DNA from 2 places in the Streptomyces sp. NPDC002573 genome. Region 2 is predicted to be linked to the other one. Evidence: riboswitches for the same ligand, from Rfam matches in the RefSeq annotation. Region 2 holds a riboswitch; the other holds the start of a gene.

Region 1 (19,250 bases), on a different contig from region 2:
CACCGGCCGACGGCGTAGCCGTCCGTTCGTGCTCCGGGGGGAGCCACATTTCCTCGTCGACAGCCCCAACGCCGTCGTTGGAGTGTTTTCATCGACTGGTCAGGCCGCGTCGTGTGGTGCACGAGATCAGGAGAATGCATTGACTGCCGAGTCCCCGTCCGTGACCGGTTCGCAGCCGCAGCCGGTGCTCAGCCCGCTGACCAGTGCCGCGATCTTCCTGGTGGTCACCATCGCTCCAGGGGTGAGGAGAAGACACGGGAGGTGCTGGCCGACCTCCGCTCCCTGGAGCGGGCCTTCGGCTTCGGCGTGCCCGAGGCCGCCTTGAGCTGTGTGGCAGGGATCGGCTCCGATGCGTGGGACCGGCTCTTCGACTACCCGCGCCCGATCGGCCTGCATCCCTTCCGGCCGCTGAAGGGATCCCGGCACAGTGCGGTGGCCGCCCCCGGAGACCTGCTCCTCCACCTGCGTGCCACCCGGCTGGACCTGTGCTTCGGGCTCGCCACAGAGATCATGAACCGTCTGCGCGGCGCGGTGATCGTCGAGGACGAGGTGCAGGGCTTCAAGTACCTGGACTCGCGCGACCTGTTGGGCTTCGTCGACGGGACCGAGAACCCGGTCGGTACGGCCGCCCGCGAGGCTGTACTGATCGGCGAGGAGGACCCGGCCACGCCGGTGGCAGCTACGTCATCGTGCAGAAGTACCTGCATGACCTGGACGCGTGGAACGCCCTTCCGGTCGAAACGCAGGAGCGGATCATCGGCCGTACCAAGGCGACCAACCTCGAACTGGACCAGGCCGCCCCCCACGCGAAGCTGAACACCGTCGCCGGGCCGGACGGGGAGGAGCAGAAGATCCTGCGCGACAACATGCCCTTCGGCAGCCCCGGCCGCGGTGAGTTCGGCACCTACTTCATCGGCTACGCGCGCACCTGAGGTGACCGAGCGGATGCTGCGCCATATGTTCCTCGGCACACCGGACGCCACCCACGACCGGAATCTCGACTTCTCCACGGCGGTCACCGGCACGCTCTTCTACACACCCTCCGCGGACTTCCTCGACCAACTGCCCGCACTCCCCATGTCGGATGCGAAGGCGGGCGTCCTGGCTGCTGATTGAGGGGCATGGCCCGACGAGCGTGCGGACAACGATCCTTCGCAGCTCCCGGTCGGTGGCGGCCGACCACCGTGCCCACATCCTGGTGCGTCAGCAACTGGCGCGGCGTTCCATCCCTTCCCGGGACAGGCCGAGTTCCAGCCGCCACGCTCTCGCATCCGGCTCGCGTCGGACATCGCCCGCCCAGTAGGCATCGACCGCGTTCCGCGCGTCGCGCTGCAGTGCCCGTTTGACGGACCACATCGCCGAGAACAGGCCCTCGGTCCGGTGCCGGGTGCCGGGGTCGTGGACATCGAGCGGCAGACGGATTACCGCAAGCTCAGTGTCCGTGCCCCGCGACCAGCGCTTCCCCTTGTTCTTCCCCCGGTATCGGCGAGCAGGAGCAGGAGCAGGAGCAGGAGCAGCGTCGGAGGCGGGCACGGGCTCGCCCAATCCTGTGCTCACCAATGCTCCCACCTCCTTCTCTGACTCATGCCGGACGACGTCACCTGTCCGCAGTTTGACCAGTGCGGCAATCAACGCCAAGGCTACGAGACCCCACTGACAACGCGCCGTGCCACGAGGGGACTTCGGTCTCTACGAAGGCCTTCATGCGCCTGAGTCTTGCCCACTGCACCTCGGGCGATCTTCGTGCCTCCACCGGTTTGACCGGGCCGCACATGCGGTACCTCGTCGGGCAGCTGTGGGAGCTCGCATCCTCGACGGCACGCGGCTGGCCGTGGCGGGAGATTCGGTCGACGGCAACATGACGGCGGCGCTGATCCTGATGGCCAAGGAGCGCGGCGGTGTCCCGCTCGTGCAGCAGGTGCTGTTCTACCCCGTCACCGACGCGAGCTTCGACACAGGCTCGTACCACCAGTTCGCCACCGGCTACTTCCTGCGCCGGGACGGCATGCAGTGGTTCTGGGACCAGTACACCACCGATCCCACGGAGCGCGCACAGATCACCGCCTCCCCGCTGCGTGCCACCACCGAGCAACTCGCGAGCCTTCCCCCGGCGTTGGTCGTCACCGGCGAGGCCGACGTGCTGCGCGACGAGGGGGGAGGCCTACGCCGACAAGCTCCGCCGGGCGGACGTTCCGGTCACCGCCGTACGGTTCCAGGGCATCATCCACGACTTCGTGATGCTCAACGCCCTGCGCTCCACCCAGGCCGCCCAGGGCGCCATCACGCTCGCCGTCCAGACGCTGCGCACCGCACTGCAGCAGGCCTGACCCGCCCACAGCTGATCGGCACGGTGCGGACATGAAGCCCCCGAACGTGAAACCACACCTGAGCGAGTGGAGCCGGCAGAGCCTGGCCGCGTGCCGCGGCATGGACAGCTCGGTCTTCTTCTCGCCGATGGGTGAGCGGGGAGGCCGTCGGCGCGATCGTGAAGAGCGAGCCCAGTCGATCTGCCGCACCTGTCCGGTGCTGCGCGCCTTCGCCGCCTTCGCCTTGCAGACCGGACAGACACACGGAGTGTGGGGAGGCCTCACGGAGTCCGAGCGCCGAACCGGCGCGCCGGGCCGGTGACGCCGGTACCGCTCGACCTGCCGCCGGCGCGGTCCCGGCGCTGTCCCCCGAAGGCAACAACCGGAATTCTGAACGCAATGCGGTACGCCGTCGGACAAGAACCCGTGCGTTGTCGGCATACCGGCGACGGTGACGCCCGGATACGTTGGCGTCGTAAGACCGCCCGGCAGAACCGAACGCCGCCCGACAGGCCGCTGGTGCCGGCAGCTCTCCCTACGGAGGATGACCGCGTGAACACAGAAGAGCCGCCCTCGGACAACGGCCACCCTCACATCCGCCACATCATGGATCGGATGACCGAGCACCACCGCCGCGCTCAGTCCGAGCGTGAGGAGGCCGCGTTGGAGGACGCGATCGAGGGAGCGGGATTCGACCTGGCGGCCGACATCGCCCATCCCGCAGCCGGCCACAGGGAATCCGGGTACGACGTGGAGACGGACCTCGGCGTCCAGCCGCAGGAGCCCTAGGCGCCCGCCCCTGTCCGGCGACCCCGCCTTCTCGATCTGTTCCGGCCTGCTCGTGTCCCGAGCAGGCCGGTCCGCTCAGCCGTTCCAGTCGCTGAGGAAGTCGAGGAGTTCCGCGTTGACGACGCCGGGGCGTTCCTCCTGGCAGAGGTGTCCGGCACTGGGGGACGGGTACGCCACGGACGTTCCGCGCCAGTTCCTTCCACACGTCCAGGACCTCGTGAGGTGGTCCATCAGTTCTGCGCTCATGGATTCTCGCTCGTGGAGTCGAAGGAGATTCGTAGGCCCTTGGGCGGCCGCGCGGATGATTCGGCTTCTTCGGTCCGCTGTTTGAAATGAGTACGCCGCTCATTGCCCCGTTGGGAAGGATATCGACGCCCTCCACGGGCATTCTTCTCCGAGAACGCACCACGTGTGCTCTCACAGTGCACAGGCCTCCGCCACGTGCTTCTCGAGTGCCTAGACTCCAAGTGCCGACCTACCGCAACCTTCGGTCGGTTGGGGAAGTCGGCACCGAAGGGCGAGCGCGGATCGCGTCGCCGCCCGCCGATTCTGAATTTCGACGGAGATTCCTATGGCACTGCTCGATCCGGAACCCGGGAAATTGCGTCCGCGGGCCACCGCCGGCCCGGCCCCTGGCTGGTGACTCCGGACGAGTTCGACAACCCCGACGATCTGGAACTGATCTGCGCCGTCAACGGCGTGGAGGTCCAGCACGACCGCACCCGGCACCCCTCATCTTCTCCGTCCCCGCCCTCATCGCCAAGCTGTCCGCAGTACTCCCGCTGCTGCCCGGCGATGTCATCTTCACCGGTACCCCCCCGGCGTCGGCCTCTGGCGCTCGCCGCAGCGCCGGCTCACCGCCGGTGACGAACTGGTCAGTCCATCCAGGGCATCGGCGAGCTGCGCCAGCGGTTCGTCGACTGAGCGCCCCCTGTCTGGCTTATCCCGCAGTGGCGCACGGCATCCCCGGTAGGCACCCATGTCTCCCGTTCGAAAAGAAGGAACAGCACCATGCCCAGGAACAAAGCAGGCATACGGACCGGGCTGTTGGCCGCGGTTGTGGCGGCGACCCTCGTCGTCGCCGTCACAGGCCCGGCGACCGCCGCTTCCGGCCCTGTGTCGGACGTACGCTTCGCGGCGCATCCGAACATCGCCGACGGACAGCGACCGGAGAACATCACCCTGGAACCCGGCGGCGGTGCGGACGTCACCTTCGCCTACTCCCGCCAGGTCGCCCGCATCACCCCCGACGGCCGGGCACATGTCCTCGCAACCCTGCCGGCGCCCCCGGCCGGGTCCACCACCCCCGTCCTGACCTCACCGTTCCTCGGCGGGATCGTCGCCGTCCGGACCGTTCGCCAGACCGTGTGAGCCAGCCGGCACGGCCGGTACTGCGGAACCCGCTGTCGGCGACGCCATGGCGTCGCCGACAGCGGCGTAGGACGAGGGAGTGCTTCCCGGAGGGGGCCGACCGGTTCAGCGGGCGGGCGCCCACGTCCGGTGGGCCCAGTCGGCGAAGCCGGTCCAGCGGACCTCCGGATGAGCGTCGTGGAGGGCGGGAATGTCGACGCGATAGCCGGGGCCGTTCAGAAACGTCCACATCGCGTGCATGTCCGGGTCGGCGATCGCCGACAGCGGTACCCGCTCATGGCGGACCTCCCGCCCCACCGCCGCGCCGAGTGCGGCCGCCATCTGCGTGGGAGTGGGTGCATCGCCGGCCAGCTCGATGCGCTGTCCCACGAAGGGAGCAGGGTTGAGCAGCACTTCCGCCGCGAATGCGCCGAGGTCCGGGCGGGCCAGCTGCTGCAACGGCCGATCGGGTGGCAGCGGCAGATCGAGAACTCCGCCGAGGATGCGCTCTGCTCCACCGAGCGCGTTGTCGAAGAAGTACGTCGGCCCCAGAATCGTGTAAGGGACATCGCCTGCGGCCAGCTCCGCCTCGACGCGCGCCTTGCTCTCGAAATGCGGCACCCCGCTGTCCTGGTCGGCCCCGGCCACAGAGCTGAAGACGAGATGCGGCACGCGCTCCTCCGCGGCGGCGGAGAGGATGGCGCGCCCCTGGTTCACCTCCGCCTCGACGCCGGCCTCGAAGGGAGTGGTGAAGGCGAAGACACCCGTCACCCCACGCATCACCGCGGCGAGTGACCCACGATCGCTCAGGGATCCCGCCACCACTTCGACACCCTGGTCGGCCAGTTCCCGCGCGGCTGAGCGGTGGGGATCACGTACCAGCGCCCGGATCCGCGCGCCTCGGCCCAGCAGCGCGTCCGTCACTGCCCTGCCCTGTCCGCCGGTCGCGGCCAGCACCAAGATGGGCTCGTCGGTCATCGAAGAACTCCCTTCCTCGCAGACGATCCCTGAAGGATCTTCTGCCGTTTCCACGGTAACCAGCCGTCTTGGACGACACGCCCGTGGTGCCCGGACGAGTGAGAAGAGGGCGCTGTGAGACCTGTCCTGGTGCACGCACAGTCATCACGACCGTGCGACTACACGGCCGGTGTCATCGCACGCGTACGGCTTCCCTGATCGAGCTTCGGCTGACGCCGAGACGGACGACCGCGGTCGGCGAGCGGTCAAGCAGATCGAGGTCCTGCTCCTGAACGGCGATCACCAGCCCGGTCTCGGGCAGCATCCGGGGCAGCGCGGCCAGCAGCGCCTCGGCGGTGGGGCGGTCGAGACCGGCGGTGGGCTCGTCGAGCAGCAGCACCGGAGGGCGTCTCAGCACCGCGCGCGCGGTGGCAAGGCGCCTTCGCTGCCCCTGCGACAGCAGACGCCCGCCGGTGCCCACCGAGGCGTCGAGCGGCAGGGCCGCGAGGCCGACCGCTTCCAGGGCGGCCCGTAGGGCGGTGTCGTCGGCCGAGGGCGCGACCTGACGCAGATTGGCCGCCACCGTGTCGTCGGCCAGCCAGTCGTCTGCCTCCACCAGCGTGACCGTCTCGGCGACGGTCCGGGCCGGCAGCTCATGCACGGGCGTGCCGTCGAGGAGGACCGTGCCGGCGGGCGCCGGCAGACGTCCGGCGAGCTGCCCGAGCAGGGTCGACTTCCCGCTGCCATTGGGGCCCGTGACCAGAACCAGGCCAGGGCCCTGCAGGGTGGTGGTGAGGGTCGCGGACGTCGCGAGGAGCGGGAGGCCGACCGTCGCCACGGAGCGGGCGGCCGGCCGCTGTCGGCCCACGGGCCGCTCCTCGGCAGCAAGCGGCGCGAGACGTTCGGCTGCCTCGCCTGCCTGGGCCAGGTACTGCAGCAACCAGGGCAGTCTCTCCAGCAGTTCCCAGCCGGCGGCCACCAGCAGTACCTCGCCCACCACGACGGCGACGGGCTGGGCCGGAGCTGCGCCCAGGCCGATGAGCAGGACCGACGCCTGGCCCAGCGCGGCAAGAAGGCGCAGGCCCAGGCGGCCCAGTCGCTCGGCTCGGGCTGCGGCCCACTCGGCGGACTCGACAGCCGTCATGGCAGTCGTCGCCGTCCGTTGCGCCTGTGGCACGGCGTCCAGGCACCGCAGTTCGTTGAAGGCTGCCCGACTGCCGAGCAGCGTGGTACGGAGTGCGGCCCTGGCCTCGGCGGCAGTGGCCAGACGGGCTCGGGCGAGACGGTGTGCGCGCCGGGCCCAGACGAGACCGGCCCCCCAGACGACCAGTTCGGCCGCTCCCAGCAGCGGCATCGCCCACAGCAGCAGGATCTCGACCAGGCACGCGGTGGTGACCGCCGCGACCAACGGTGCGAAGACGTTCGCGGGCAGTCCCGCGACGGTCTCCACATCGGTGGTGAGCCGGGCGAGCAGCGTCCCGTCGCGTTGTCCGCGCAGTTCACGGGGCGTGAGGCGGGCGGCACCACGGGCCAGCCGACTGCGCAGCGCCACGGAGGAGTTCAGCAGTGTCTGGTGGTTGACCAGGCGTTCGAGGTGGCGCAGCCCGGTACGGGCCAGGGCCAGCGCCCGGACGGCGCCCGAGGGGTACATCCAGGACCAGGTGGTGATGCCCTGCAGGGTGACCACGGCACAGGTCGTCAGGAACCACCCGGACACGCCGAGAAGTGCGACGCCGCTGAGTTCGGCCGCGGTCGCCGGCAGCAGGCCGGTCAGCAGGGCACGGCGCGGCACCGCCACGCGCAGCAGGCGCCAGGCGCAGGTCCGTTTCATCGGGCTCTCCCGTGGTCCAGGGTGACGACCTGGTCCGCCAGGGGCAGCAACGCCGGACTGTGGGTGGCGAGCAGGACCGTACGGTTCCGGGTCAGTGTCCGTAGCGCCGACAGGACCCGCTCCTCCGCTTCGGGGTCGAGGTGCGCGGTCGGTTCGTCCAGGCACAGCAGAGGTGCGTCCCGGAGCAACGCCCGGACGAGGGCCAGTTGTTGGGACTGGCCGGAGGACAGGCCGGTGCCCCGTTCGCCGAGTGCTGTGTCCAGCCCCTGCGGCAGCGCGGTCAGGAGGTCTTCGAAGCCGAGGGTGGCGATGGCGCCGAGCAGGTCGTGGTCGGTTGCCGTGGGCCAGGCGAGGAGGAGGTTCTCGCGCAGGGTGCCGGGCAGCAGGTGTGCCGGCTGGCCCACCCAGGAGACTCGGCTCGGTTCGGCGGGCAAGGGCCGTCCGTCGACCAGGTGGAGCGCGCGTCCGCCGTGCGGGGCGGACAGACCCGCCGCGACGGCCAACAGGGTGGACTTGCCTGCGCCGCTCGGTCCGGTGACGGCGAGGCACCGGGTCGGTGCGAGCTGCACGCTGACGCGGTCCAGGGCGGGTGCCTGACGTCCGGTGTGATGAACGGTGACGGCTTCCAGGCGCACCCCAGGGGGCGCCGTGGTCCGTCGTGTCGGCCGGAGCGGCTCGGCGGGCGACGGGACGTTCTCACCGGGTGCGGCCAGGAGCGGGGCCAGGAGATCCGCGGCGGCGGCCGCCTGGGCGCGGGCGTGGTAGCCGGCGGCCAGGTCCCGGGCCGGGGCGAAGTAGGCGGGCACCAGGACGAGGACGAACAGCGCGGCGGACAGGCTCATATGGTCCGGGACGACGGGCAGGCGCAGATAGTCGAGCAGGACCAGCCCGCAGTAGGTCGCCACCACGGCGAGGGTGCCGGTGATGAGCAGTTCGACCCACGCGGTCGACAGGAAGGCGATCCGCAGCACCTTCTCGGTCCGCCCGGCGACCTCCCGGTCGTCCTGCTCCAGTGCATGGGCCGCGTCGTCGTGCGCGCCGAGTCCGACCAGAGTGGGCAGCCCGCGCAGATGGTCCAGCAGCCGTGACTCGTGGGCGCGGATCGAGCCCAGCTGGGCACGGACGGCGGTCTGCGTGCCCAGGCCGATGACCTTGAGGTTGGCCGGCAGCAGCGGGGTGGCGGCCACCACGAGCAGGGCGACGAACCAGCTGCGGCAGGCGATGGCGGCAAGGACGAGACCACTGCCCAGCAGCATGGTGGTCCGCGCGGGCAGATAACCGGTGAGCCAGTCGGTCAGCTGGTCGACCTCGCCGTCGACGGCCCGGGCCGGCGCCGCGTCGTCCAGGTCGGTGCGCGCCGGCCCGTGGGCGGGCAGGGCCGTCTCGATGATCCGGCGGCGCAGGGTCTCGCGTACGGTACGGGCACCGCGGGCGGCTGCCGCGTCACCCGCGGCCAGCAGCCCGGCGCGCAGGGTCACTCCGGCCGCCGTCAGGAGGGCGGGCAGCAGTACGGCCGTCGCGGGCAGATCGCCCCGTAGCGCCGACAGCCCTCGCTGCGCACCCCAGGCGAGCCCGCCCGCCCACAGGACGGTGCCCGACTGGGCCGCGCCGCGCAGGATTCCCGCGCGACGCAGCTCGGAACCGCCGACGGCAGCCCAGGCCTTGAGCCTGGCGGGGACCGGGCTCTCGTGTTTTTCCGCGGCCAACTCGTCCAGGAGTACGGCAGTGTTGCTCACGAGGTGGTCTCCGCCTCGGCGTCCGTGTCGAAGTAGCCGGCGCGGTGGTCACGGCGGTCGCCGACGACCCAGGCGGCCAGTGCCGTACAGCCCAGAAGGACGACGCCGATCGGGCCGATCAGGTCGGAGACGCCGCCGAACACATCCTGGGAAAGAGCAGTCGCCAGGATGCCGAGCACTACCAGCAGGGCGCGTCGCACGATCGTCCGCGGCGCGCTGCCGGGCGCCGGTACGGCCGGAAGGGGGCGGACGCGGGCGGACAGCGGCGGGACGGGGTTCTCCACCGGATCGCTGTACTTGCCGCGGAAACTGCGCCACGCGTAGATGTTGTACGCGAGGACGAACGGCATGCACAGGCCGACGCCGAGGACCAGGAGGAGCTGGGAGGAGTGCGGGCTCGCGGCCTGATGAACGGTCAACCGGGGTGGGACGACGACTGGCATGGAGACGACCGCCAGCCCCAGCAGCCCAGTGGCTGTCATGGTGGCCACGGCCGCGAACGGCCGCCAGTCGGGGCCGCGGCCGAAGCCGTACCAGGCGACGACGGCGGCCACGACGGCGACGGCGACCGCGAGCCAGAACAGCACCGCCCGCACCGGCTGGCCCAGATGGAACTGCTGCGGATCGGCGTCTTGCAGCAACAGGCCGAGTACGAGCCCCATGATCGCAGTGGCCGTCAGCAGGGACCGTCCGGTACGGCGGACCTCCGGCCGGGACCACCCTTCGGTCTTGTCCTGCAGCCAGGCGGCTCCTGCCAGCAGATAGACGACGACCAGACCGAGGGCGCACAGCACGCCGTAGAGGCCGAACCAGTCCAGGGCCCCGCCCTGGAAAGTCCCGTTCCGCTGTTGCGGACCGGTGAGCAGGGCACCGAGAACAAGGCCTTGGCACACGGTCGCGGTGAGCGACGCCCAGCCGAACAGCAGCGCCCATCCCCGACGGTAGGTGCCGGCCGCGCTCTGCATCTCAAGGCCCAGTCCGCGCAGAATGATGGCGACCAGCATGACGATCAGTGGCAGATAGACGCTGGGCAGGACCACGGCGTAGGCGCCGGGCAGGCCCGCCCACAGCACGACACCGACCAGGATGAGCCAACTCTCGTTGGCGTCCCAGGCGGTGGCGACGATCTCGCCGTACTCCCGTCTGCGCTCGGGCTTGGCCGCCAGACTGAGCATGCCCACCCCGAGGTCGTAACCGTCGAGGACGACGTACATGCCGAGCGAGAAGAGAACCAGGGCATAACCAACATACTCAAGCAACGAGGGCCTCCGATACGTCGGGCGAGGCGGGTCCACCGGGCAGGGCCTCGGGTCCGGCCTTGACCGTACGGACGATGTAGCGCGCCCAGATGACCAGCAGGGTGGCGTAGAGCAGGACGAAGCCGGCCAGGCTGGCGGCGACTTCGGGTGTGGTGAGGTGGGAGACGGCGTCAGCGGTGCGCAGTTGGCCGTACACCACCCAGGGCTGGCGGCCCGTCTCCGCCACGATCCAGCCGCCCGTGATGGCGATGATCCCGGCCGGGGTCATCCACACCATCCACCGGAGGAAGCGCGGCGAGTCGAACAGGCGCCGCCGCATGCGCAGGACCACGCCCGCGAAGGCCGTGCCGAACATGAGCAGTGCGGTGAAGTACATCGCGCGGAAGCCGTAGAAGGTGGTCCACATGTTGGGGCGTTCGTCGGGTGGGGTCTGGAGCAGACCGGGCGTCTTCGTCTTGCCGCTGAGGTCCTGGGCGATGGCCGAGCCGAGGTAGGGGACCTCGACGTGCAGCCGGTTCTCGCCCTTGCCCGTGTCGGGGACGACGAGCAGGTTGTAACCGTTGTTGTCGCTCTTCCAGTTGCCCTCGAAGGCCTCCAGCTTGGGCAGCTGGTGCTGTCCCATGAAGACCGCCGTGCCGTCTCCGACATACAGCTGAATCGGCATCAGCACTCCGAGCACCCCGAGGGCGATGGACAGACAGCGCCGGGCCATGGGCTGGGCGTGGACCCGGTTCTTGACCAGGTACCAGGCGGAGATGCCGCCGACGAACCAGGCGGCGCTGATCAGCACGGCCAGCAGCATGTGCGGGAAGCGGTGCGCGAAGGCGGGGTTGAACAGGATGCTGAACCAGTCCCCGGCGTGGAACTGGCCGTCGACCTTCTGGTAGCCGACCGGGTCCTGCATCCAGCTGTTGGCCGACAGGATCCAAGTGGTGGACAGCAGGGTTCCGAAGGCGACCATCCAGCTGGCCAGGGCCATGGTGCGCGGTCGGATCCGCCCGTCCCCGTAGAGCATCAGGCCGATGAAGCCCGCCTCCAGGAAGAAGGCGGTGATCACCTCCATACCGATGGTGACCCCGATGACCGGGCCGACCGCATGGGCGTACGTGCCCCAGTTGAGGCCGAACTCGAAGGTCATCACCGTGCCCGCGACGACGCCCAGTCCGAAGCCGACGGCGAAGATCTTCTTCCAGAACCGGAAGATCTGCAGGTACAGAGGATTTCCCGTGCGTACGTAGACCGTGTACACCACGGCCAGGAGCACGGAGAGCCCTACGGTGAGCGCGGGGAAGGTCATGTGGAAGATCGCGGTGATCGCGAACTGCCATCGGGACAGTTCGACGACGGTGGGCGAAGCCATGGGTTCTCCCGGGGAGCAGCAGACTTGACAGGGCATCGGGCGTGGGCCGGGTCTCAGGGCCTCGCCGGAGGGCGCTCAGGCGTGGGACGGCGCGGTGTACACGGTGGTCATGACGGGCCTCCTGCGATGCTGTGCTGAAAATGCACGCCTGACGCTAGGGGCTGAACCGGGGGACAAGTTGCCCCGAAGTGCACGTGCAGCTGCCCGTCAGCGCACCGAGCGTCCGTCGGCTCGCCGTGCGTTCACTCTCAGGCCGACAGCCGTGCGCTCACAGGCACGAGCTGCCGCGCGACTGTCCTAGCCTCTCTGTCCGACGGCCGGTCGGACGGCCGTACGAGCAGAGAGACGTGGAGCATGAACGAGCAGGTGGACGTGGTCGTCATCGGCCTGGGGCCCGGCGGCGAGTACGCGGCGGGCACGCTGGCGGAGTCCGGCCTGGAGGTGGTCGGTGTCGAGGCGGAACTCGTCGGCGGCGAGTGCCCGTACTGGGGATGTGTGCCCAGCAAGATGATGATCCGGGCCGGCAACACGCTCGCCGAGACCCGCCGTGTCTCCGCCCTTGCCGGGCACGCGGACGTCACCCCTGACTGGGGCCGGGTCGCCGACCGTATCCGTGACGAAGCCACCGACGACTGGAACGACCAGGTGGCGGCCGACCGGCTCGCGGCCAAGGGGGGCCGGCTCGTCCGTGGCAGGGGACGTCTCACCGGGCCGCGGCAGGTCACGGTCGGCGAACGCGTCCTTCAAGCGCGCCGGGGTGTCGTGCTGGCCACCGGCAGCAGGCCCCGGATCCCGCCCGTACCCGGCCTCGCGGCGACACCGTACTGGACCAACCGGGACGCCATGGCGGCCAAGGAACTGCCGACGTCGATGCTGGTCCTGGGCGGGGGCGCCATCGGTGTGGAAGTCGCTCAGGTCTTCGCACGCTTCACCTGCCGCGTCACCGTGGTCGAGGGCCAGGACCGGCTGCTGTCCCAGGAGGAACCAGAGAGCGGGGAGCTCGCCGCGCAGGCCCTGAGGGCGGACGGCGTGACGGTGCTCACCGGACTTCGCGCCCGTCAAGTCAGCCATGACGGCACCGAGTTCACCGTTTTCCTCGAAGGAAGCGCGGAGCCCCTGCGCGCCGAGCGCCTGCTCGTCGCCGCCGGGCGGTATTCCGAACTCGCTGATCTGGGCGTCGAGACAGTGGGCCTCGATCCGGCGGCGAGGATCGTGCCCACGGACGGCCGGATGCGGGCGGCGGAGGGGCTGTGGGCGGTCGGTGACATCACCGGCCACGGCGCCTTCACCCATGTTTCGACGTACCAGGCGCAGATCGCCGTCCGCGACATCCTCGACCGGCCCGGCCCCGACGCCGACTACCGTGCGCTGCCCCGCGTCACCTTCACCGATCCCGAGATCGCGGCCGTGGGACTCACGGAGCGACAGGCCCGCCAGCGGGGCTTGCGGGTGCGGACCGCGGTGGTGCCCAGCTCCTCCTCGACCCGCGGCTGGATCCACGGTCCGGGCGGCGAGGGGTTCATCAAGCTGGTCGAGGACTCCGACCGGGGCGTCCTGGTCGGCGCGACCTCGGCGGGACCGGCAGGAGGCGAGCTGCTGTACGGACTGAACGTCGCCGTCCACGCGGAGGTGCCGGTCGAGCGGCTCCAGAACATGATCTACACCTACCCGACGTTCCACCGGGCCATCGAGCCGGCCCTGGCCGCTCTCCGCTGACCGGTCCGGCCCGGCCCTGGCGCGTCCCGCGTCGAAGGCCGGGCAGAGTGGCGTCGTCCCCCGATCCGTCGGCGTCGCGCCTGCTCGACACGGTCTCCGCCGTGGTGATCGACTCGACGGTGCTGGGGAACAATCGGGATGGAGCGGACGGTCGGCGGCTCGACCCGCTGACCGCGCCGGTACTGGCCGCGGACCATGCCACCGGAGTGACGGTCCTCTCTCCGAGGGCCGGCGCATCGGCGACATGTTGTCCCCTGCCGAGGAACTCCTCGGCAGGCGTGAATGCCTCGTCGACCAGTTATGCGCGCTGCGGAACAAGGGCCACGCGGTGCTGATGGTCTCCGGCACCGACACAGAGCCGGCCGCCGGGGACATCGCGGTCGCGGTGCCCGATGCCCCCGGGCGCCGAGACGTGCTGGTCGGCTGATCCGGTGTGCGTGGACGGTCTGGAGGATGTCTTGCACGCAGTGCCCGCGGCCCGGACGGTTTCCCGACACTCTGTCCAGCCGGCACTGGCGGGATCAGCCGCCGGACCATTGCTCGCCCTCACGGCCCCGAAGCACGGCTTCGCCCTCATCCCCGTGCACACCGTGACCTTCGTCCCTCTGCCGTGGGCAGTCGTAGCGGCACGCCGGTCCACCCGCGCCCCGAGGCCGGCCCGACGCCATGCATGACGCCGGCGGACCGTGTCTGTCGGCCCTGCGGCCCTACGTGCCGCGATCAGGCCCTTGCCGCCGGCGAGGCGGAGGCGGCGACGGTCACGGTCCCGTAGGTGCGAGGTCAAGCGCCGGTCATGGATTGGGAGGGCGGGGCAGCGAGGGCGTATCGTTAACGCGGTTTTGATGAGGCACCTCGTTCGGTGAGGCGTCTTCACGGACACAGGCCACTGATCCCACCCGTCGAGAGACGCTCCGGATCAGGACAGGTCTCCCCGGCCCAAGGGGTGACCCCAAGTGGCTTCCCCGTGCGTATGGGGGACACGCCGTGGAGTGCCAAAGCTCTGACGAGTTGGGGTGCGCCGGTCTCCGGTCGGCTGCCCTTGCCGTATGGCCGTCGTGTCGCGCGCGGCCGCCGGGATCGGGAGGAGGCGAGCATGGACAGTAGTCCGGGCCATAGTCGGCCCCTTTCCGCGTTGTCCTCGCCGTCCCTCCGCGGCCTGAGGCAGCCCGTTCTCCTCCACTGACCCGACCCCGCCTGGCACCGTCGCTGGCCTGCCCTGGCGAGGAGGGCCGCCGTGTGTCCTGGCGCCGAGTCCGGTGGCAGGGGGAGCGTGCGCTGCCGCGGCCGCCCGGTGCCCCGCCATGCCGGGGCAAGGGGGTGTTCACCTTGTCCGTCAACACTCTGCTCATGTCCACCTCGGCCCGTCTGCGTGACCGCCGCGTCGATCTGGAGCGCCGCGCCACGGCCTCCAAAGCCGTCCGTACGTCCCTGGTCTCGCTGGCCGGACTGATCGGCGGCCCGGTCACCAACCAGGCCGGGGAGGAGGTCGGCCGCGTGGTCGACGTGGTTGCCCGGCTCTACGGCGAGGAGTCGTATCCGCCGGTGACCGGACTGATCCTACGGATCGGGCGGCGGCGTACGTTCCTCGCTTCGGACGCCATCGGCAAGGTGCACGCCGGACACGTACGGTTGCGCACCGCGCGGATCGACCTGCGGGACTTCTCCCGGCGCCCGGGTGAAGTGCTGCTCGCCAGGGACGTCCTCGACCATCAGCTGGTGGACGTGGACGGTGTACAGGTCACCCGGGCCGCCGACCTGTACCTGGCGCCCCTGGTCGACAAGGTGCTCCTGGTCGGCGTCGACGTCTCCCTGCCCACCCTGTTGCGCCGGCTCGGCCCGCGTCGCTGGCAGGCGAGGCCGACCCCGGAGCGGGTGCTGGACTGGCAGGCAGTCGCCCCGTTCGGCGAGCAGGCCACCGAAGGACCGGCCGAGGTGCGGCTGCGGGCCTCTCGGACCGCGCTGCACCGGCTGCGCCCGGGCGAGCTGGCCGACATCCTCGAAGACCTCGGTCGCAGCGAGCGGCAGCAGTTGCTGGAATGGCTGGAGCCGGAGCAGGCGGCCGACGCGCTGGAGGAGATGGAACCGGCCGAGCTGGAGAATCTTCTGCGCGAGGCGGCACCCGACCACGCTGCCCGGCTGGTCGACGAGATGGAGCCCGACGAGGCCACCGATGCCCTGCGCGACCTCACCGGTGAGGAGCGTGAGGCGTTGCTGACCCGCATGCCGTCCGGCGAGGCGGCGGAGCTGCGCCGTCTGCTGCGGCACCGGGAGGGCACGGCGGGTGGTGCCATGACCACCCTCCTGGTCACCGCCCGCGCGGACGATACCGTCGCCGAGGTGCGGGGCCGTTTGGCCGAGCAGGCCGAGCACCGCACCGAGATCGATGCCGTCGCTGTCGTCGACGAGCGTGACCGACTGCTGTGCGACATCACCCTGTTCGACCTGGCGGTGGCCGAGGATACGTCCCTGGTGGCTGATCTCACCGCCTGGCTGGCCCAGTTCGGCACTCCTGTCACCGTCCGCCCGGACACCCCGCTGGCCGAGGCCGCCGACCAGTTGGTCGCCGCCCGAGCCTCTTCCCTGTTGGTGGTCGACGACGCCGACCGCCCGCTCGGCCGAATCCTGGCCGACGACTTGCTCGATGCGATGCTGCCCGAACGCGGGCGCCTGCACTTCCGGAGGTTCCTGCAGTGACCGGCGACCTGGACACCGTCACCCCGACCCAGGAGGCGGCGCCTGCCCGTCGCACCGGCTGGCGGCGCATCACCATGGTTGCGGCGATCGCGGGCCCTGGCCTGGTCGCCGCGAACGCGGGCAACGACGCAGCCGGCATCGCCACCTACGCCTCGGCAGGATCCCAGTTCACCTACGGCACCCTGTTCTTCATGGTGCTGGTCACCATCGCCCTGGTGATGGTGCAGGAGATGGCCGTCCGACTCGGCGCCCACACCGGCAAGGGACTTGGCGCCCTGATCCGCGAGCAGTTCAGTCTCCGCCTGACCGCACTGGCCGTGTTCTGCCTGCTGCTGGCCAACACGGGCCTGGTCGTCTCGGAGTTCGCCGGTATCGGCGCCGCCTTCGAGCTGCTGGGCGTCCCCAAATGGGCGGTCATCCCGCCGGCGGCGATCCTGCTGTGGGCGCTGGTGCTGTTCGGCTCCTACCACTGGGCCGAGCGCATCTTCCTGATCATGTCCCTGGCGTTCTTCGCCTATCCGATCGCGATGATCCTCGGCCATCCTGACTGGGGCGCCGTAGGCCACCATCTCGTGATCCCCCACATCGAGCCCAGCAAGGACTTCATCCTCCTCGCGGTGGCGTTGATCGGTACGACGGTCAGCCCGTACATGCAGTTCTACGCGGCCGCAGGCGTCGTCGACCGAGGCGCCAGGCCCGCCGACTACCCGCTCATCCGGGCCGACGCCGTGCTCGGCGCCGTCTTTGCCTGTGTCATCAGCCTGACCATCATCATCTCCACGGCGTCCGCCATCGGCGGGACGGGCCCGCTCGACTCCGCCGCCCAGGCCGCCGAAGCTCTGAAGCCTGTTGCGGGGAAGAACGCCGAACTCCTCTTCGCCGTCGGTCTGATCGGCGCCTCCGCCCTGGCCGGGGCCGTCGTGCCGCTCTCCGCCAGTTACGCCATAGGAGAAGCCGCCGGCGTGGAGCGCTCGGTCTCCCGCAGCTTCCGCGACGCCCCACTGTTCCTGGGCCTGTTCACGGCCCAGATCGTGCTGGGCGCCACGGTGGCGATGACCCCGGTCGACGTCATCCAGCTCCTTATCGGAACCCAGGTCCTACAGGGCCTGATCAGTCCGATCGTTCTGGTCTACCTGCTCGTCCTGACCAACCGACGGTCGCTGCTGGGCGATGCCGCCAATGGGCCGCGCTACCGTATCGCCGCCACGGCCGTGGTCGTCGGCGTCGCCGCCATGTCCACCGTGCTGCTCGCCCAGACGGTACTCGGCTGGTTCGGCCTGGCGTGACCCTGGGACGCGGCGCGCGGTGGGAGAACCCCGGTGCCATCGTGTCCACGTTCCCGTGTTTGCCGCCGCCAGCACCGGAGGGAGATGAGCGTCTGCGCAGGCGCCCTCATCAGTCGGGGGTCCGGGCGACGCCGTCCAGCTTGTCCGCCTTCGCATCGGCGACGAGCGAGGAGAGCTGGTCGGCGCTCATCCGGACGCGCTGACCGTAGTCGTCGGTCAGGATGACCGTGCGCTGCCGGAACCGATCTCGTGCACCGACAGTCAACTGTGGCTCATCCCGCTCACTAACGTGATCCAGGCGTGAGGCGGCCCCGCCGTGCCCTCGCAGGGCGGGGCCCGCGGTGATGCCGGAATTCGAGGAGTGCCATGGCCAAGCAGACCATCGCGGAACAGTACGTCGACCTGATGGCGCGTGCCGGTGTGCGCCGCATCTACGGCGTGGTCGGGGACAGCCTCAACCCGGTGGTCGACGCGGTCAGACGGCACGACACGATGGAATGGGTCCAGGTACGGCACGAGGAGGTCGCGACTTCGCCGCCGGCGCGGAGGCCCAGCTCACCGGCCGGCTGGCCGCCTGCGCGGGCTCCTGCGGTCCCGGCAACCTCCACCTGATCAACGGGCTCTACGACGCCCACCGCTCGATGGCACCGGTACTCGCGCTCGCCGCCCACATACCCAGCGGCGAGATCGGAACCGGCTACTTCCAGGAGACCCACCCCGACCGGCTGTTCGCCGAGTGCAGTCACTACTCCGAGCTGGTCTCCTCGCCCCACCAGATGCCGCGCGTGGTGCAGACGGCGGTCCAGCACGCCGTCGGCCGGCGTGGTGTCTCGGTCGTGGCCCTGTCCGGCGACACCGCTGCCGAGGACTCCCCGGACGCGGCACCCGAACTCGCCATGCCCCTGGACCTGCCCGCCATCCGCCCCAGCGACCTGGAGATCGCCCGGCTCACCGAACTGGTGGACGCCGCCGAACGCGTCATGGTGTTCTGCGGGCGGGGTGTCGCCGGAGCGCATGCCGAGGTGATGGCGTTCGCCGAGAAGACCAAGGCACCGGTCGGTCACGCGCTGCGCGGCAAGGAGCACGTCCAGTACGACAACCCGTACGACGTCGGCATGTCCGGTCTGCTCGGCCACGGAGCCGCGTACGAGGCCATGCACGAGTGCGACCTGCTGCTGCTCCTCGGCACCGACTTCCCGTACACCGACTTCCTGCCCCGCCATGTGCGGACCGCGCAGGTGGATGTGCAGCCCGAGCGGCTGGGGCGGCGCACGCAACTCGATCTCGCCGTCTGGGGCGACGTGGGCGAGACCCTGCGGTGCCTCAGGCCCGCGGTGCGGGAGAAGCCGTCACGCCGGTTCCTCGACCGTATGCTGGAGCGGCACGCCCACGCACTCGAGGGCGCGGTGAACGCCTACACCCGCAACGTCGACAAGCACACCCCGATCCACCCCGAGTTCGTGGCCTCCGTGCTGGACGAAGAGGCCGACGACAACGCCGGCCCGCGCGGGCATGAGGTCGGCCGTTGAGGGCCGGAGTGATTGCCCAGGACGCCGATCGGACGCGTGACATGTGCCGTAGACGCGAGAGCCCCCACCGACGCGCGGTGCGGGCTGCTCGGTCGGGTGCGGTCGCCCCGGCGTCAGGCGCCGTCGGCTTCCGGCTCGTGGAAGGTGATCGCCCCGGAGGGGCAGACTCCGGCGGCCATCTGTGCGGCCGCGCGATGCGCGGTGGGCGGCTCGGCGTGCAGCAGGAGCACGCGGCCGTCGTCGGGATCCTGGTCGAAGACCTCGGGGGTGGTCAGTGCGCACATGCCGGCGCCGATGCAGCGCTCACGGTTGACGCGCAGGTGCGTCGTCCTCATGACTGCTCCGTGTCCCAGGTGACCGGGAGGCTCTTGACCCCGTAGATGTCCGCGGTCTCCGGGCGCAGGTCAACTTCCTCGGCCGGTACGGCCAGACGCAGT
Region 2 (12,562 bases):
CCGTTTTGACCATGGGCCGCAGCAGCGAACGGCCCTCGATGATCCCACTGGACAGCGTCACCACAGCGACGATCTTCTGAGTCAGCGGATGCCGGATCGGCGTTCCGGTACACACGGCGTCGCTGTACATGTCCGCGTAGTGCTCTGCGCCGGTGATCTGGACGCAACTCCCGGTCGCCAAGGCTGTACCGACGCCGTTGGTGCCCACGAGCGACTCGTCCAGGACGGCTCCGCGGTCGGTTCCGACCCTCTCGAAATGGCGCCATGCGTCATGGTCCGCGGCCCAGCGTCCGAGAATACGGCCTTGGGCGTCCGCGAGCAGAAGGCCGACGCCCGTTCCTGACAAGTCGGCGGAGAAACGTGACATCGGCGCCTGAAAAAGATCCAGAAGATGCTGATCGAGCTCATCTTCCGCAACATGCGGCACCTCGCGGACGTTGGTCGGTACACCGAGCGCCTCCCGCGAACGCTCCCAGGATCTCAGCAGCGCAGGCGCCACATCGATGCGGTCGGTGTTACCTGTCAACCATTCGTCTTTGAGTGCGTTGACTGGCCCAGTCGACATGCCCTTCCCTCCCTGATGCAGAGCCGGAGCATAAGGCGACATGGCGGGGAAAGCGCCATTTCGCGATCATCCTGTAATACGAAGAAGGTTGACGAGCGTCGATGCCGGATCGTGCGAGTCGCCGACGGCCTCAGGCCAGGCGACGGCGATACTCCTCGACAGCCAACGCTGCCGCGCCATGAACATGGTGCTCGCACGCGGCTCGCGCCGCGGCGGCATCACACGCGACAGCCGCGGCTTCGATGATGCGGCCGAACGCCTCGAACGAGATCCGCGCCCGTTGGTCGTCGATGAACGCGTAGCGACGAAAGATCTGGACCCGAGCGTGAACGCGGGCGACATCCTCGGCGAGGACCGTGTTGCCGGCCCCCTCGAGCAGGAGCCCGTAGAACCGCTCATTCGCCTCCTCTCGTGTCTTGACGGTGCCCCTGAGGTAGGTCGTCTCCATCTCGATCAGGAGCGCTTGCAGCCCCTTCTTCACCTGCTCCGACGCGCGCGCCACGAAGAGTTCGCCCACCAGGCCTTCGAGCGCGCGCCGCACCTCGTAGATCTGCTCGATCTCCCGCGGCGTCAACACGGTCACGATCGGTCCGTGGTGGGCGACCACCGTCACCAGCCGCTCCGCCTCCAGTTGACGCAGCGCTTCTCTGACCACGGTGCGTGAGACTTCGTAGGCCTCGCACAGGGCGCTCTCGCGCAGGGCGTCGCCGGGCTGGAAGGTCCCGCTCAGGATGTCTTCACGAAGCAGACGTGTGATCTGCTGCCGCAGCGGTGCCGCATGTCGAGTCAGTCTCGAAGTGCTCATGACGGGTCCCTCAACCTCCAACTGTTGCTTGCCAGACTCAGCGGCTCTTGGGGCTGGTGAGGCACTGTCTCAAATCGATGCACCGGACCAGATCCAGCATTTTGGCCCGTAGCGTAATACCAGAAGACGGTAATACGACAGCGCGGGAACGCGTCGTGCCGTAACGGCGGCAGCTCCACCCGAGCCGGTTGGCTGCCGCCGCACCGCTCCCGCCGAAATAGGAGGACCCTTCCATGACGACACCGACCGCGCCGGTCACCGCACAGGTCCGCGGACGGGAGATCCCCGTCGATCTGTACATCGACGGTGCGTGGACCCACGCCACCGAGACGTTCTCGGTCGTCAACCCCGCCAACGGCCAGACGATCGCCGAGGTCGCCGATGGCACCGTAGAGCAGTCACGCGCCGCGCTCGATGCGGCCGTCGCCGCCCAGGACGCCTGGCGCCACGTGCTCCCCCGCGAGCGTGCCGACCTGTTCCACCGCGCGCACCGGCTGCTCCTGGAGCGTGCCGACGACATCGTCGAGACCATGACGCTGGAGAGCGGAAAGCCGCTGGGCGAGGCCCGGGGCGAGTTCCAGCTCTCGGCCGACTTCTTCCTCTGGTACGCCGAGCAGATCGCCCACCTTCACGGCACCTATGCGCACGGCTCCCGAGGCGCCTACCGCGTCGTCACCACCCACCAGCCGGTCGGCCCGTGCCTGCTCATCACTCCGTGGAACTTCCCACTGCTGATGATCGCCCGCAAGGCCGGCGCGGCGCTCGCTGCCGGATGCACGGTCGTGGTGAAGTCCGCGAAGGAGACCCCGCTGACCTGCGCGCTGTTCGTACAGGCGCTGCACGATGCCGGTTTCCCGGCGGGCGTAGTCAACCTCATCCACACGACGACCTCGTCCAAGGTGTCAGCGGCGCTCATGGCGGACAGCCGCCTGCGCAAGGTGAGCTTCACCGGCTCGACCGGCGTGGGAAGCACCCTGCTGAGCCAGGCCGCCGCGAACATCACCAACGCCTCGATGGAACTCGGCGGCGACGGCCCGTTCATCGTGCTCGACGACGCCGACCTCGACCTGGCGGCCGAGCAGGCGATCGTGTGCAAGTTCCGCAACGCCGGTCAGGCGTGCGTGGCAGCCAACCGGATCATCGTCGACAGCAGCGTCGCGGAAGAGTTCACGGCCAAGTTCGTCGCCTTGACCGAGAAGCTGACGGTCGGCGACGGATTCGACCCGGCCACGGAGGTCGGCCCGATCATCTCGGCCCGACAGCGCGACACCGTCAAGGAACTCGTCGACGGCTTCTCCAAGATCGGCGCGACCCTGCTGACCGGCGGCAAGGAAGTACCGGGCGACGGATTCTTCTTCGAGCCGACCGTCTTCTCAGTGACAGAGCCCGATGACGACCTGTGCCATCAGGAGCTATTTGCCCCCATCGCGACGATCTACACCGTCGACTCGGCCGCCGAGGCGGTCAAGATCGCCAACGACACCACGTACGGGCTCGCCGCGTACGTGTTCACCCGCAACGTGGACCGCGCCATCGCCGTGAGCGAGCGCCTCGACTTCGGCATGGTCGGCATCAACCGCGGCATCATGGCCGACCCCGCGGCGGCATTCGGCGGCATCAAGGCCTCCGGCCTGGGCCGAGAAGGCGGACACGAGGCGATCTACGAGTTCCTCGAACCCAAGTACCTCGCCATCACCGTGAACGAGACGGAGGCAGGCCTGTGACCGCATGCGTCGCCTCCCTCGGCGTCCTGCGCCAGCCCAAGACCGTCGTCTTCGGTCCCGGCGAACGGCGCCACCTGCCCCGCCTCCTAGCCGAGATAGGACACCACGTCCTCGTCGTCACCGACGCCCGTATGGCGCAGGTGACCGAATTCAAGGACATGCTGACCGCCATCGAAGGACAAGGGATCACGGTCTCGGTGTTCTCCGAGGCCGAGCCGGACCTGCCCCGCGAGAACATACTCACCGTCGTCGACCGCTACGGCGACACCGACGTCGACACCCTGCTCGCAGTCGGCGGCGGCTCCTGCCTCGACCTGGCCAAGGTGTCCGCCGCCGTCCTCGCCCACGGCGGCGACGTCCGCGACTACTACGGCGAATTCCTCGTCCCCGGCCCCGGGCTCCCGGTCATCACCGTACCCACCACGGCCGGCACCGGCGCCGAAGTCACCTGCATCTCGGTCGTCTTCGACCGGGACCGAGGCATGAAGATCGGCGTGGCCAGCCCACACCTGGAGGCCTACGCCGCCGTCATCGACCCCGAACTCACCCTCTCCTGCCCGCCGGCACTCACCGCGGCCACCGCGGCGGACGCACTGACTCACCTGGTCGAGACGTTCACCGACCGGGTCAAGGACGTGACGCCGGACTTCCTGGCCAACCATCTCTACATCGGGAAGAACCCGCTGACCGACATCTTCTGCCGCAGCGGCCTGACTCTGCTCAACTCGTCCCTGGAGAGCGTGGTCGCCGACCCGTCCGACATCGAAGCACGCTCCGCGACCATGCTGGCCGCGTACAACGCGGGCATGGCCATCAACACCGCCGGCACCGCCGCCGCGCACGCGATCCAGTCCCCGATCGGAGCGCTGACCCACACCTCGCACGGCTTCGGTGTCGGAGCCCTCCTGCCGTACGTGATGCGCTTCAACCTCCCGACCCGGATCGCGGAATTCGCCGAAATCGGGACACTGCTCGGTACCGCCGACCCCCGGTCGTCCCCGTTGGACCAAGCGAAGGCCGGCATCTCCCGCATCGAGGCGCTGCTGGAGACCGTCGGCTGCCCGACCGACCTGAAGACGCTCGGCCTAGACCCGAAGGACTTCTCCTACGTGGCCGACCAGGCGATGCTCGCGACCCGCCTCACGGCCAACAACCCGCGCGACCTCACCCACGAGTCCGTCGTCGAGATCCTCCAGCGTGGCTACGACAACGACCGCACCTGGTGGTCGGCGTGACGGCCACAGCCGCGACACCGACAAGTCGCCCGATGGAGCCGATTGCCGTCACCGGCGCCGGCTCCATCGGGGTCACCTTCGCGATCGTCTTCGCAAGGGCCGGGCACGAGGTCCGAGTGTGGGACCCGTTCCCCGCCGCTTTGGAGCGCGCCCGCGCTGAACTCTCCGATCGCCTCGCGCAGTTGTCCGCGCACGGCCTTGCCGTGAATCCGAGCACGGTGAGTGCACGGGTCACGTTCACCCATGACTTGGCGGAGGCGGTAGCGGGAGTAGCACTGGTGCAGGAATGCGCCCCCGAGCGGGTAGAGGTCAAGCAAGACCTGGTCCGGCGTGCGGCCCAAAGCGCGCCCGATCAAGCGGTATTCGCCAGCTCTAGCTCAGCGATACGCCCCAGTCTCATCGCAGCGGACCTGCCCGAAGGGCTGCGGGAGCGAATCCTGGTCGGCCACCCCGGCAACCCGCCGTACCTCATCCCAGTGATCGAGCTCGTCCCCTCACCCAGCACTGCCACGTGGGCCGTCGAGCGCGCCCATGCCGTCTACACCGGCGCAGGGTTGCGCCCAATCACGGTCTGCCATGAACCGGAAGGGTTCGTGTTCAATCGTCTCCAAGGCGCGGTACTGCGCGAGGCCTACTGCCTGCTCCGAGATGGGATCGCGACCGTCGACGAGATCGACGAAGTCGTCCGCAGCGGTCTCGGGCGCCGGTGGAGTCTCATCGGCCCGTTCGAGACCGTCGACCTCAACACTCGCGGCGGTCTTGAATCACACGCGGACAAGATGGGATCCGCGTATGCGCGAATGGGCGCCGAGCGCGGTCAGAACGATCCATGGACGCCGGACCTGGTGGCGACCGCGGTACACCAGCGCCGCACTCTCCTGCCGCTCGACCGATGGGAAGAGCGGGTTCGCTGGCGAGACGAGCAACTCATGCGGCTGACGCCGCTGTGGGAGGACATTCGCGGCAAATCGTGAGCAGGCTCGCGCTTACCGCTCAGCAGGCTCACCAGTTGGATTAGCGAAGCGTAGTGAACCTGTGGCAGAGTGCTACGTGCACGCCCGGCGCCCAGGCGACGTCGGGCACCCTCCTCGGTCGGGTCTTGCGGCCCGGTCGAGCAGCGTCCGCAGGGACGTGCCACGCGGGCTGGCGGCTCCTGTCGTTCAGTACCAGGGCACGAAGGCGATTGGCTCCCAAGGCTGAGCAACGCTCAGGCTCGCTAACCCAATCAGCGACCCAGGGCGGCTTCGCCGCCCGCCGTGGGACGGGCAAATCGAAGGCGCCAGGGCCTTGGCGACCTTGGAACCGATCTATTTGCGCGTCAGCGGGAAAATGGTCTGCTCCGTCCGGAACGCCGGTTTCACTGTGATGCCTTGTGAGCTCGCGCGTCAGGATGGCTACGGGAACCGCTGACAGGGACCGTCAATTGTTGCGGCAGCAAGCGGACCAGACTCTTCAGCCCTGTGGTTCCTCCGGACGGCGCACCGTCGGCCTGCCACGTCGTTACCCGGGAGGGGTTCATGGACGTACTGCATGAGCGGTGTGCCGCGCTGGATATCGGCAAGAAGGACCTCAAAGCGTGTGTGCGCACCCCGAATCCTTCTGGCAGGCGCTCGCGCCGACAGGAGATCCGTACGTTCGCCACCATGACCAATGCGCTGCTCGAGCTTCGGGACTGGCTGGTCGCCGAGAAGGTCCCAAAGCCCGGATGCGGCCGAAGATCCCCGCGCTGGTGGAGGCGCTGACCGGGAACTTCGGTGAGCATCACGCCTTCCTGTGCCGGCTGCATCTGGAGCGGATCGACCATCTCTCCGAGGCGATCGGGGAGTTGTCCGCGCGGATCGAGGCCGAGATGCTCCCTTTCTCCCAGCAGATTGAGCTGCTGCAGACCATTCCCGGTGTCGGCCGGGCCGTCGCCGAGGTCATCGTCGCCGAGACCGGCGGGAACATGGCCCGCTTCCGTACCGCGGGCCATCTGGCCTCGTGGGCCGGGGTCTGTCCCGGCCACCATGAGTCCGCCGGGAAACACAAATCCGGACGCCGGCGCCACGGAAACCGCTGGCTGAGCGCCGCGCTCGGCACCGCCGCGATGGCCGCCTCCCGCACCCGGGAGACCACCTACCCTGGCGCCCGCTACCACCGTCTCGTGCCCCGCCTCGGCAAGAAGAAAGCCCTCGTCGCCCTCGAGCACACCCTACTGACCGCCGTCTGACACATGCTTACCAACAACATCGCCTTCCACGACCTCGGCGGCGACTACTACGCCAGGCACGACCCCGAACGCGTCATGCGACGCATCACCCGGCAGGCCAACGCCCTCGGCTTCACCGTCCGCTTCGACCCCATCGAAGCCGCGTAACCACCACCGTCACCCCGGCGACCTTGGCTCATGCTTCATTTTCGGACCAGAGACGCTGCTCGCCCCGCTGCGGCCGTCCCCGGCCCGATCGAACGCCCAACGGGCCTGCCGTGCAGTGCGGGTGCCGCCGATCCCGGGGCACCGCGGCGGCTGGCGCTCTGCTTCGAGGTGTCGGGCGGGCGCAGCCGGGCCGTGCCGTGGGGGCCCGCGATCGACGCCCTGGGACTGCTGCGGGGGACGCCGGACCTTGGCCGCTCCTCGCGGCAAGCGGAGCTTGCCGACCCGGCGGGTACGAACAGTGACACAATGGTGACAGGGTGGATGCGGTGTGGTGTCTGCCGCCTCTCGTCGGCAACGAGGGGTCTTGGGGATTCGGTCTGCCCTGTCGGGTGCGGGATGGTGCGGTGTCGGGGAAGGGCGGCTGGATGCGGCAGGCGAGTGTGCTCGATGTCGGGTGCCACAGCGCTTTCCTCACTGTGGTGCGGTGGCGACCGGGTGCGGAACTGGAGCCCGTCTTCTCGCACAAGGTGCGACTGAGACTGCACGAAGCGCTCGACTGGCAAGGGCGCCTGGGCAGGGCCGGGGTTAAGAGTGTGCAGCGGGCGGTGGCCGAAGCGATCGGTGCGGACCCGCGCCTGCGTCCGCGAGAGGTCTTCGCATTCGCCACGTCCGTGATCCGGGATGCCCCCAATCGCGATGATGTCATCGCGCGGGTGGCCCTCTCGACCGGTACCTGGCTGCGGGTGCTGCCCGGCGAGGAGGAAGCGCGACTGGCCTATGTGGCCGCACGCCGGTGGGCGGGGTGCGCGGGAGGACCCCTGTTGATGTTGGACATCGGCGGTGGCACCGTCGAGATCGCCGCGGGGACGGGCGATCAGCCCCGCGTGGTGCGTTCACTGCCGCTGGGCGCACGAACGATCACGCGCAATTGGCTCCCCGGCGGCACGGTCACGTCCACGCGGAGCCTGGCAGAGGTCCGGCAGCATCTGCGCCGCTCCCTGAGCCAGGTGCCCGACGTACCGCAGGCCGAGCGGGGTGAACGTGTTCTCGGCTGCTCCAAGACTTTCCAGCAGCTTGCCCGGCTCACCAACGCCCAGCGGGACAAGCCACGGCGAAGGCCCCGACGGCTGACGTTGCCTGAGCTACGCGCGGTGATTCCTTTGCTGGCCGGCGTCGGCCCGGAGTGCCGTGCCGCCCTGGCGGGCATCTCACGGCACCGCGCCGAGCAGTCCCTGGCGGGAGCACTGGTCGCCGAGAGCCTCATGGAAGCGTCAGGTGTGGAGAGAGTTGAGATCTGCCCCTGGTCCACCCGGGAGGGGCTACTTCTTGAACATCTGGGCGTCATCGACAGCCCAGTCCATCACCGCCGTGCCAGCTGATCCCAGCAGACAAGCACCCCGGCGTCGTCACCGACCGCCTGCTGCCCGTCTTCGACACCAAGCCCCTTTACGTCGGCCACCGCCCCTGGGACGCGGGCCCGAAGCCGAGGCGACCGCCCAGGCCGAGGCCAACCAGCCCGGATCCGCGCCCAAGCCCACACCGGAACCGCAGGCCTCGGCCGAGCCCAAGGCCACCCCGCCGCGGCCCCGCCACACCAAGCCCGGCACACCGGCCGCCGACGCCAAGCCGAAGCCGCGCCCGGCCCGCAAGCCCACTCCGTCGAGCTGGCCGCCGATAAGCCCGCCGCCTCCTGTGCCGCGGGGCTCGCCCTGGCCGCATGCCTGCAGACTCACCGGTTGGCAGCCCCGGCCTTGCGTGGCGCCTGTGGTCAGTTCCGTTGGCGGGCTGCGTCAGCCAGCAGATGCACCACGTCGGGGGGCAGGTCGATGTGGTGTGCGATCCAGGCCGGATCATGGCCGTGGGTGGCGAGGAGCCACGCCGTGTACAGCCTGTTCAGGCTCGGGGCGTTCGGCCCGAGCAGGAACGGTCGGACGGCCTCCATCGGAAAGCCCTCCAGGGACTTGGCAGTGAACCACTCCTCCCCCAGGTCCTCCGGCACGATTTTGCGGGTGCGTTGCTCGGCCTGCCGGTGGTGGTGCCACAGGGCCGCGATCAGGATGAACGCCGCAGTCGCGGCACCCATCAGCGCGCCGCCGACCATCGGCTTGTCGCGGGTGGGGGCGGTGTTGACCGCGACGGTCTCCAGTACGACGAGCGTGAGCACGCCGAGGATCGCCGCGCCCTCCCCGGTGCGGGGGTGGGGTACCGTCCGCATGCCGCACCTCCCTGTTTTCCTCTTCATCGTGTCTTGTCGAGTGGACTGCTGTCCTGGGGCCGTCAGGCTCTTTCCGCGGGGGTCAGGCCAGCGCCCGCCGCCCTTCCCGGGGTGTCCGTTCGTCGTCGTCCTCGTCGTTCACGTGCCAGTGCAGGTCGTGCACCCCGGGCTCCAGTGAGAGACGGGAGATGACCTGCTCCAGCGCGGCGGCGACGTCGCCGCTGACCGTGACGCTGGCCCGCACGCTGGTGGTGTCCTCGCCCTCGCGGCGGGCCCGCAGCCCGGTCGCGGTCAGGCCGGAGGTGGTCAGGGCTTGGGCGAGCAGCGCCCGGATGTGGGTCTCGGACGGCCGCTCGCAGCGCAGGTGCACGCTGGCCCGTACCTGGGCGTCGGGGTCGCTGCCGGCGGCCGGTGCCCGGTCCAGCAGGCGTCCGGCCGGGCGCAGCAGCAGGTGGATGCCGAGTACCGTCAGCGTGCCGAGCGTGGCCAGGGCGAGTCGTCCGGAGGCGGCCAGCACGCCGACCGCTGCCGAGCACCACAGGGTGGCGGCGGTGTTCAGTCCGCGTACACCGGCGCCGTCGCGCAGGATCACCCCGCCGCCCAGGAACCCGATCCCGGACACGACGTAGGAGGCCACCCTGGTCGGGCTGCCCGCGTCGCCCACGGCCACGCTGTAGAGCACGAACAGTGTGGCTCCGGTGGCGACGAGCGCGTTGGTGCGCAGGCCCGCCATCCGCGCCCGCCACTGCCGCTCTACGCCGATCAGCGCGCCGCAGGCCGCGCCGGTGGCGAGCCGGATCAGGAAGTCCATCGTGGTCAGGGCGTGCATGGCCCGGCCTCCTTCAGAGTGAGGCGGTGGAGTGATTTACTGGCTGACCGCGACCTTAATGATCTTGATGACCGCGAGGATCATCGAGACCAGCAGGTAGGTGCGCAGCGCGCCCATGCCGATCTTCTTGCCGCTGGACATCACGGCCGGGGCGAGGGTTGCCAGCGGGGGCATGCGCCAGGTGTCCCGGCCGGTGCGGTCGATCGGGTCCTCCTTGGTGGCCGTACGGCGACGGGTGAAGGCGTACCCGGCGGCGAGCACCCCGGCGACGGCGCAGGCGGCCATGATGTCGATGATCGCGTTCGCGCTGATGTTCGGGAACAGGACCGAGGCGGTCAGGATCACCGACAGCGTGACCAGCACGCCGACCACGGCGGCGGTGAAGGCGTTGGTCTTCGGCCCGTTCACCCACGGTCCGAGCACCTGCTTGTCGTTGCACAGCAGCAGGAGGAACACGCTCGCGGAGGGCAGCAGGACCCCGGCGAGGGTCTGCACGCCCTCGGTCAGCAGGCCCAGCGGCGAGCCCGGGATCAGCACGATCGTGGCCGCGGCGCCGACGAGTCCGGCGTAGACGGCGTAGAAGCCCTTCGCGCCGCCGATCCCACGGTGCAGGGAGTGCTTCATGCCCAGCACGTCACCGATCGCGTACGCGGTGGACAGCGACACCGCGAACGCGCCGATGATCGAGGCGTCCAGCAGCGCAATCGCGAACAGCACCCCGGCCAGCTTCCCGGCCTTGGCCTCCAGCCCGTGCGCGATTCCGGCGGTGTCGGTGAACTGGCCGAAGCCGTGCGTGCCGGCGAACGCGGCGGCGGTGAAGCCCATCATCGCCGCCGCCCCGATCACCACGATGACGATGCCGATCCACAGGTCGACCTTCTCGTAGCGCATGAACCGCGGCGTGATCCGCTTGTCGATCACGTACGACTGCTGGAAGAACAGCTGCCAGGGCGCCACCGTCGTGCCGACGATGCCGATGATCAGCAGCATCACCGTGGACAGCTGCCCGGAGCCGCCGGGCAGGTTCGGGGTGACGAAGGCGGCGGCCATCTGCGAGGTGTGCGGGTGGACCATGAAGTAGATCGGCACCAGCAGCAGCGAGGCCGCGCACAGCGTCATCGCCACCCGCTCGAAACGGCGGAAGGAACCGGTGAACGCCGACGCCACGATGATCACGGCCGCCAGAACCACCGCCGCCGCCTTCGGCAGCCCCAGGTAACCGGCGGACAGCGTGATCCCGATGAACTCCGTCACCAGGGTCAGCGCGTTCAGCAGGAACAGGTCGATGACGCTGAACGCGCCCCAGAACTTGCCGAACCGCTCCAGGATCAGGCGGGCGTGGCCGACACCGGTGACCGCGCCGAGGCGCAGCACCATCTCCTGGTTGACGTACAGCACGGGCACCAGCAGGAGCAGCGTCCACAGCAGGTGGGTGCCGTAGTTCTGGCCGGCCTGGCCGTAGGTGGCGAACGCGCCGGCGTCGTTGTCGCCGACCATCACGATCAGGCCCGGGCCGACGATCGCCAGCAGCGTCTTCAGCTTCGCCGACAGACCGCGGCGCTCACCGTGGTCATCCAGGCGGATGGTGCCCAGCGCGCCGTGGATGTCGCCGAGGTGCGCGTCGTCGAGTACAGCCGCGCGGGGCGCGGCGACCGTGGTCAGGGTGGTCTCGTTCATGGTGGTGCCTCCCTAGCCCCCCGGTACGGGGGAGGTCGGGGGCACGCAGCAGCCATCACCCCTGCGCGCCGAATGCGCGCAGGACAACATCACCAGCGGGCACAGACGTGCCCGTGGACATGGCGCGGCCGGGGTGCCGCGCAGGGGAGGTGGTTACCGCGTGCCGGAAGAATGCGAGGACAAGCGGGTGCGGGGCCTACTTCGGCCCGGACTACTGCATTCCATGTCTCTCGCCTCCTTCCGGCCGGAGACGCCCATCAATGGCGTCCTCATCGACTCGGCAAGGAGCGGCCAGCCCCTGACGGGCGGCTCACCCCAACTCGTCAGAGCTTTGGCACTCCACGGCGTAATCCCATTGACTGGGAAGCCACTTGGCCTCACCCCTTAGGCCGGGGAGAGGTGTCCTGAACCTGGGCGTCTCTCGACGTCGTGGGGTCAGTGGCCTGTGTCCGTGAAGACGCCTCACCGAACGAGGTGCCTCTTCAAACCTCGACCAGCGTACGCTCGCACCGGGGGTGCCGCTCGCCCGATTGACCCATCCTTGACGCCCCGCTGACCCCATTCTCACGAAGCGCCGATACGGCAGCGGGTTCTTCGAATGCGTCCTTTCGTTGTCTGCCGGCAACCGATGAGGCCCCGGTCTTGATCAGCGGAGATCTGGCCGCAGACTGGAACAGCGGGCCGCCCGGCTCTTCACTGGGACCCGGCGTGCGCGACCTGCACTGGCACCTGGACGACACGTCCTTCAACGCGGAAAGGAAGCGTGCAGCGGCATGAGTGACCTCGACATCCGGTACGCCCGCCGCGCTGTCCGCCGTGCCGCCCGGCAGCTGGCCGAAGACGCTCCGAAACTGAGAGCGGGCTCCGCGGGTGCCTTTCGTGCCGGGGTCGCCGTCCGCGCCGCCGACCTGCGCAGAGCTGTGCTTGCCGCCTGGGTCACCGGCATACCCGCGGACGTTGTCGCCGCGGACGGGCGCCTGCCCGTGGCCGTCGTACAGGGGTGGGTGGCGGCGAGGTTTTCACCAGAAGGCCCAGGCGGCGGGTGACCAGGGTGGGCAACGCCGGTGACGGTCCTGCCTTCGGTATCGGAAGAGTCCAAGACGCTCGACACGGTCCGGTTGCCCTCCGGCAGGTCATGGATTAGGGAGGCGAGTGG

The links. Region 2 has a riboswitch for magnesium ahead of ACFYX0_RS39335 (Nramp family divalent metal transporter). Riboswitches for the same ligand answer to the same signal wherever they lie in the genome.
Region 1: linked by a shared signal. The riboswitch ahead of ACFYX0_RS26860 (magnesium transporter MgtE N-terminal domain-containing protein) and the one ahead of ACFYX0_RS39335 (Nramp family divalent metal transporter) in region 2 are both predicted to bind magnesium.

The regions. Positions count from the first base shown of each region.
Region 1 is NZ_JBIARC010000031.1:57,569-76,818, forward strand. Features, by position in the region: partial or broken gene ACFYX0_RS26785 (Dyp-type peroxidase) at 185-1,116, shown strand; gene ACFYX0_RS26790 (hypothetical protein) at 1,204-1,557, opposite strand; partial or broken gene ACFYX0_RS26795 (alpha/beta hydrolase) at 1,811-2,327, shown strand; gene ACFYX0_RS26800 (WhiB family transcriptional regulator) at 2,359-2,628, shown strand; gene ACFYX0_RS26805 (hypothetical protein) at 2,859-3,095, shown strand; gene ACFYX0_RS26810 (hypothetical protein) at 3,171-3,341, opposite strand; partial or broken gene ACFYX0_RS26815 (fumarylacetoacetate hydrolase family protein) at 3,723-4,019, shown strand; gene ACFYX0_RS26820 (hypothetical protein) at 4,107-4,466, shown strand; gene ACFYX0_RS26825 (NmrA/HSCARG family protein) at 4,572-5,423, opposite strand; gene ACFYX0_RS26830 (ATP-binding cassette domain-containing protein) at 5,596-7,233, opposite strand; gene ACFYX0_RS26835 (ABC transporter ATP-binding protein/permease) at 7,230-8,969, opposite strand; gene ACFYX0_RS26840 (cytochrome d ubiquinol oxidase subunit II) at 8,966-10,228, opposite strand; gene ACFYX0_RS26845 (cytochrome ubiquinol oxidase subunit I) at 10,221-11,588, opposite strand; gene ACFYX0_RS26850 (dihydrolipoyl dehydrogenase family protein) at 11,943-13,304, shown strand; gene ACFYX0_RS26855 (hypothetical protein) at 13,549-13,731, shown strand; M-box (ykoK) riboswitch at 14,149-14,324, shown strand; gene ACFYX0_RS26860 (magnesium transporter MgtE N-terminal domain-containing protein) at 14,631-15,998, shown strand; gene ACFYX0_RS26865 (NRAMP family divalent metal transporter) at 15,995-17,284, shown strand; gene ACFYX0_RS26870 (hypothetical protein) at 17,394-17,549, opposite strand; partial or broken gene ACFYX0_RS26875 (thiamine pyrophosphate-binding protein) at 17,651-18,783, shown strand; gene ACFYX0_RS26880 (ferredoxin) at 18,927-19,148, opposite strand; gene ACFYX0_RS26885 (cytochrome P450) at 19,145-19,250, opposite strand, start outside.
Region 2 is NZ_JBIARC010000075.1:17,152-29,713, reverse strand. Features, by position in the region: gene ACFYX0_RS39390 (helix-turn-helix domain-containing protein) at 1-367, opposite strand, end outside; gene ACFYX0_RS39385 (GntR family transcriptional regulator) at 696-1,370, opposite strand; gene ACFYX0_RS39380 (NAD-dependent succinate-semialdehyde dehydrogenase) at 1,604-3,094, shown strand; gene ACFYX0_RS39375 (iron-containing alcohol dehydrogenase) at 3,091-4,329, shown strand; gene ACFYX0_RS39370 (3-hydroxyacyl-CoA dehydrogenase) at 4,362-5,303, shown strand; gene ACFYX0_RS39365 (hypothetical protein) at 5,847-6,071, shown strand; gene ACFYX0_RS39360 (transposase) at 6,035-6,538, shown strand; gene ACFYX0_RS39355 (hypothetical protein) at 6,542-6,685, shown strand; gene ACFYX0_RS39350 (Ppx/GppA phosphatase family protein) at 7,003-8,064, shown strand; gene ACFYX0_RS39345 (hypothetical protein) at 8,454-8,900, opposite strand; gene ACFYX0_RS39340 (MgtC/SapB family protein) at 8,983-9,729, opposite strand; gene ACFYX0_RS39335 (Nramp family divalent metal transporter) at 9,766-11,406, opposite strand; M-box (ykoK) riboswitch at 11,714-11,887, opposite strand; gene ACFYX0_RS39330 (hypothetical protein) at 12,180-12,452, shown strand.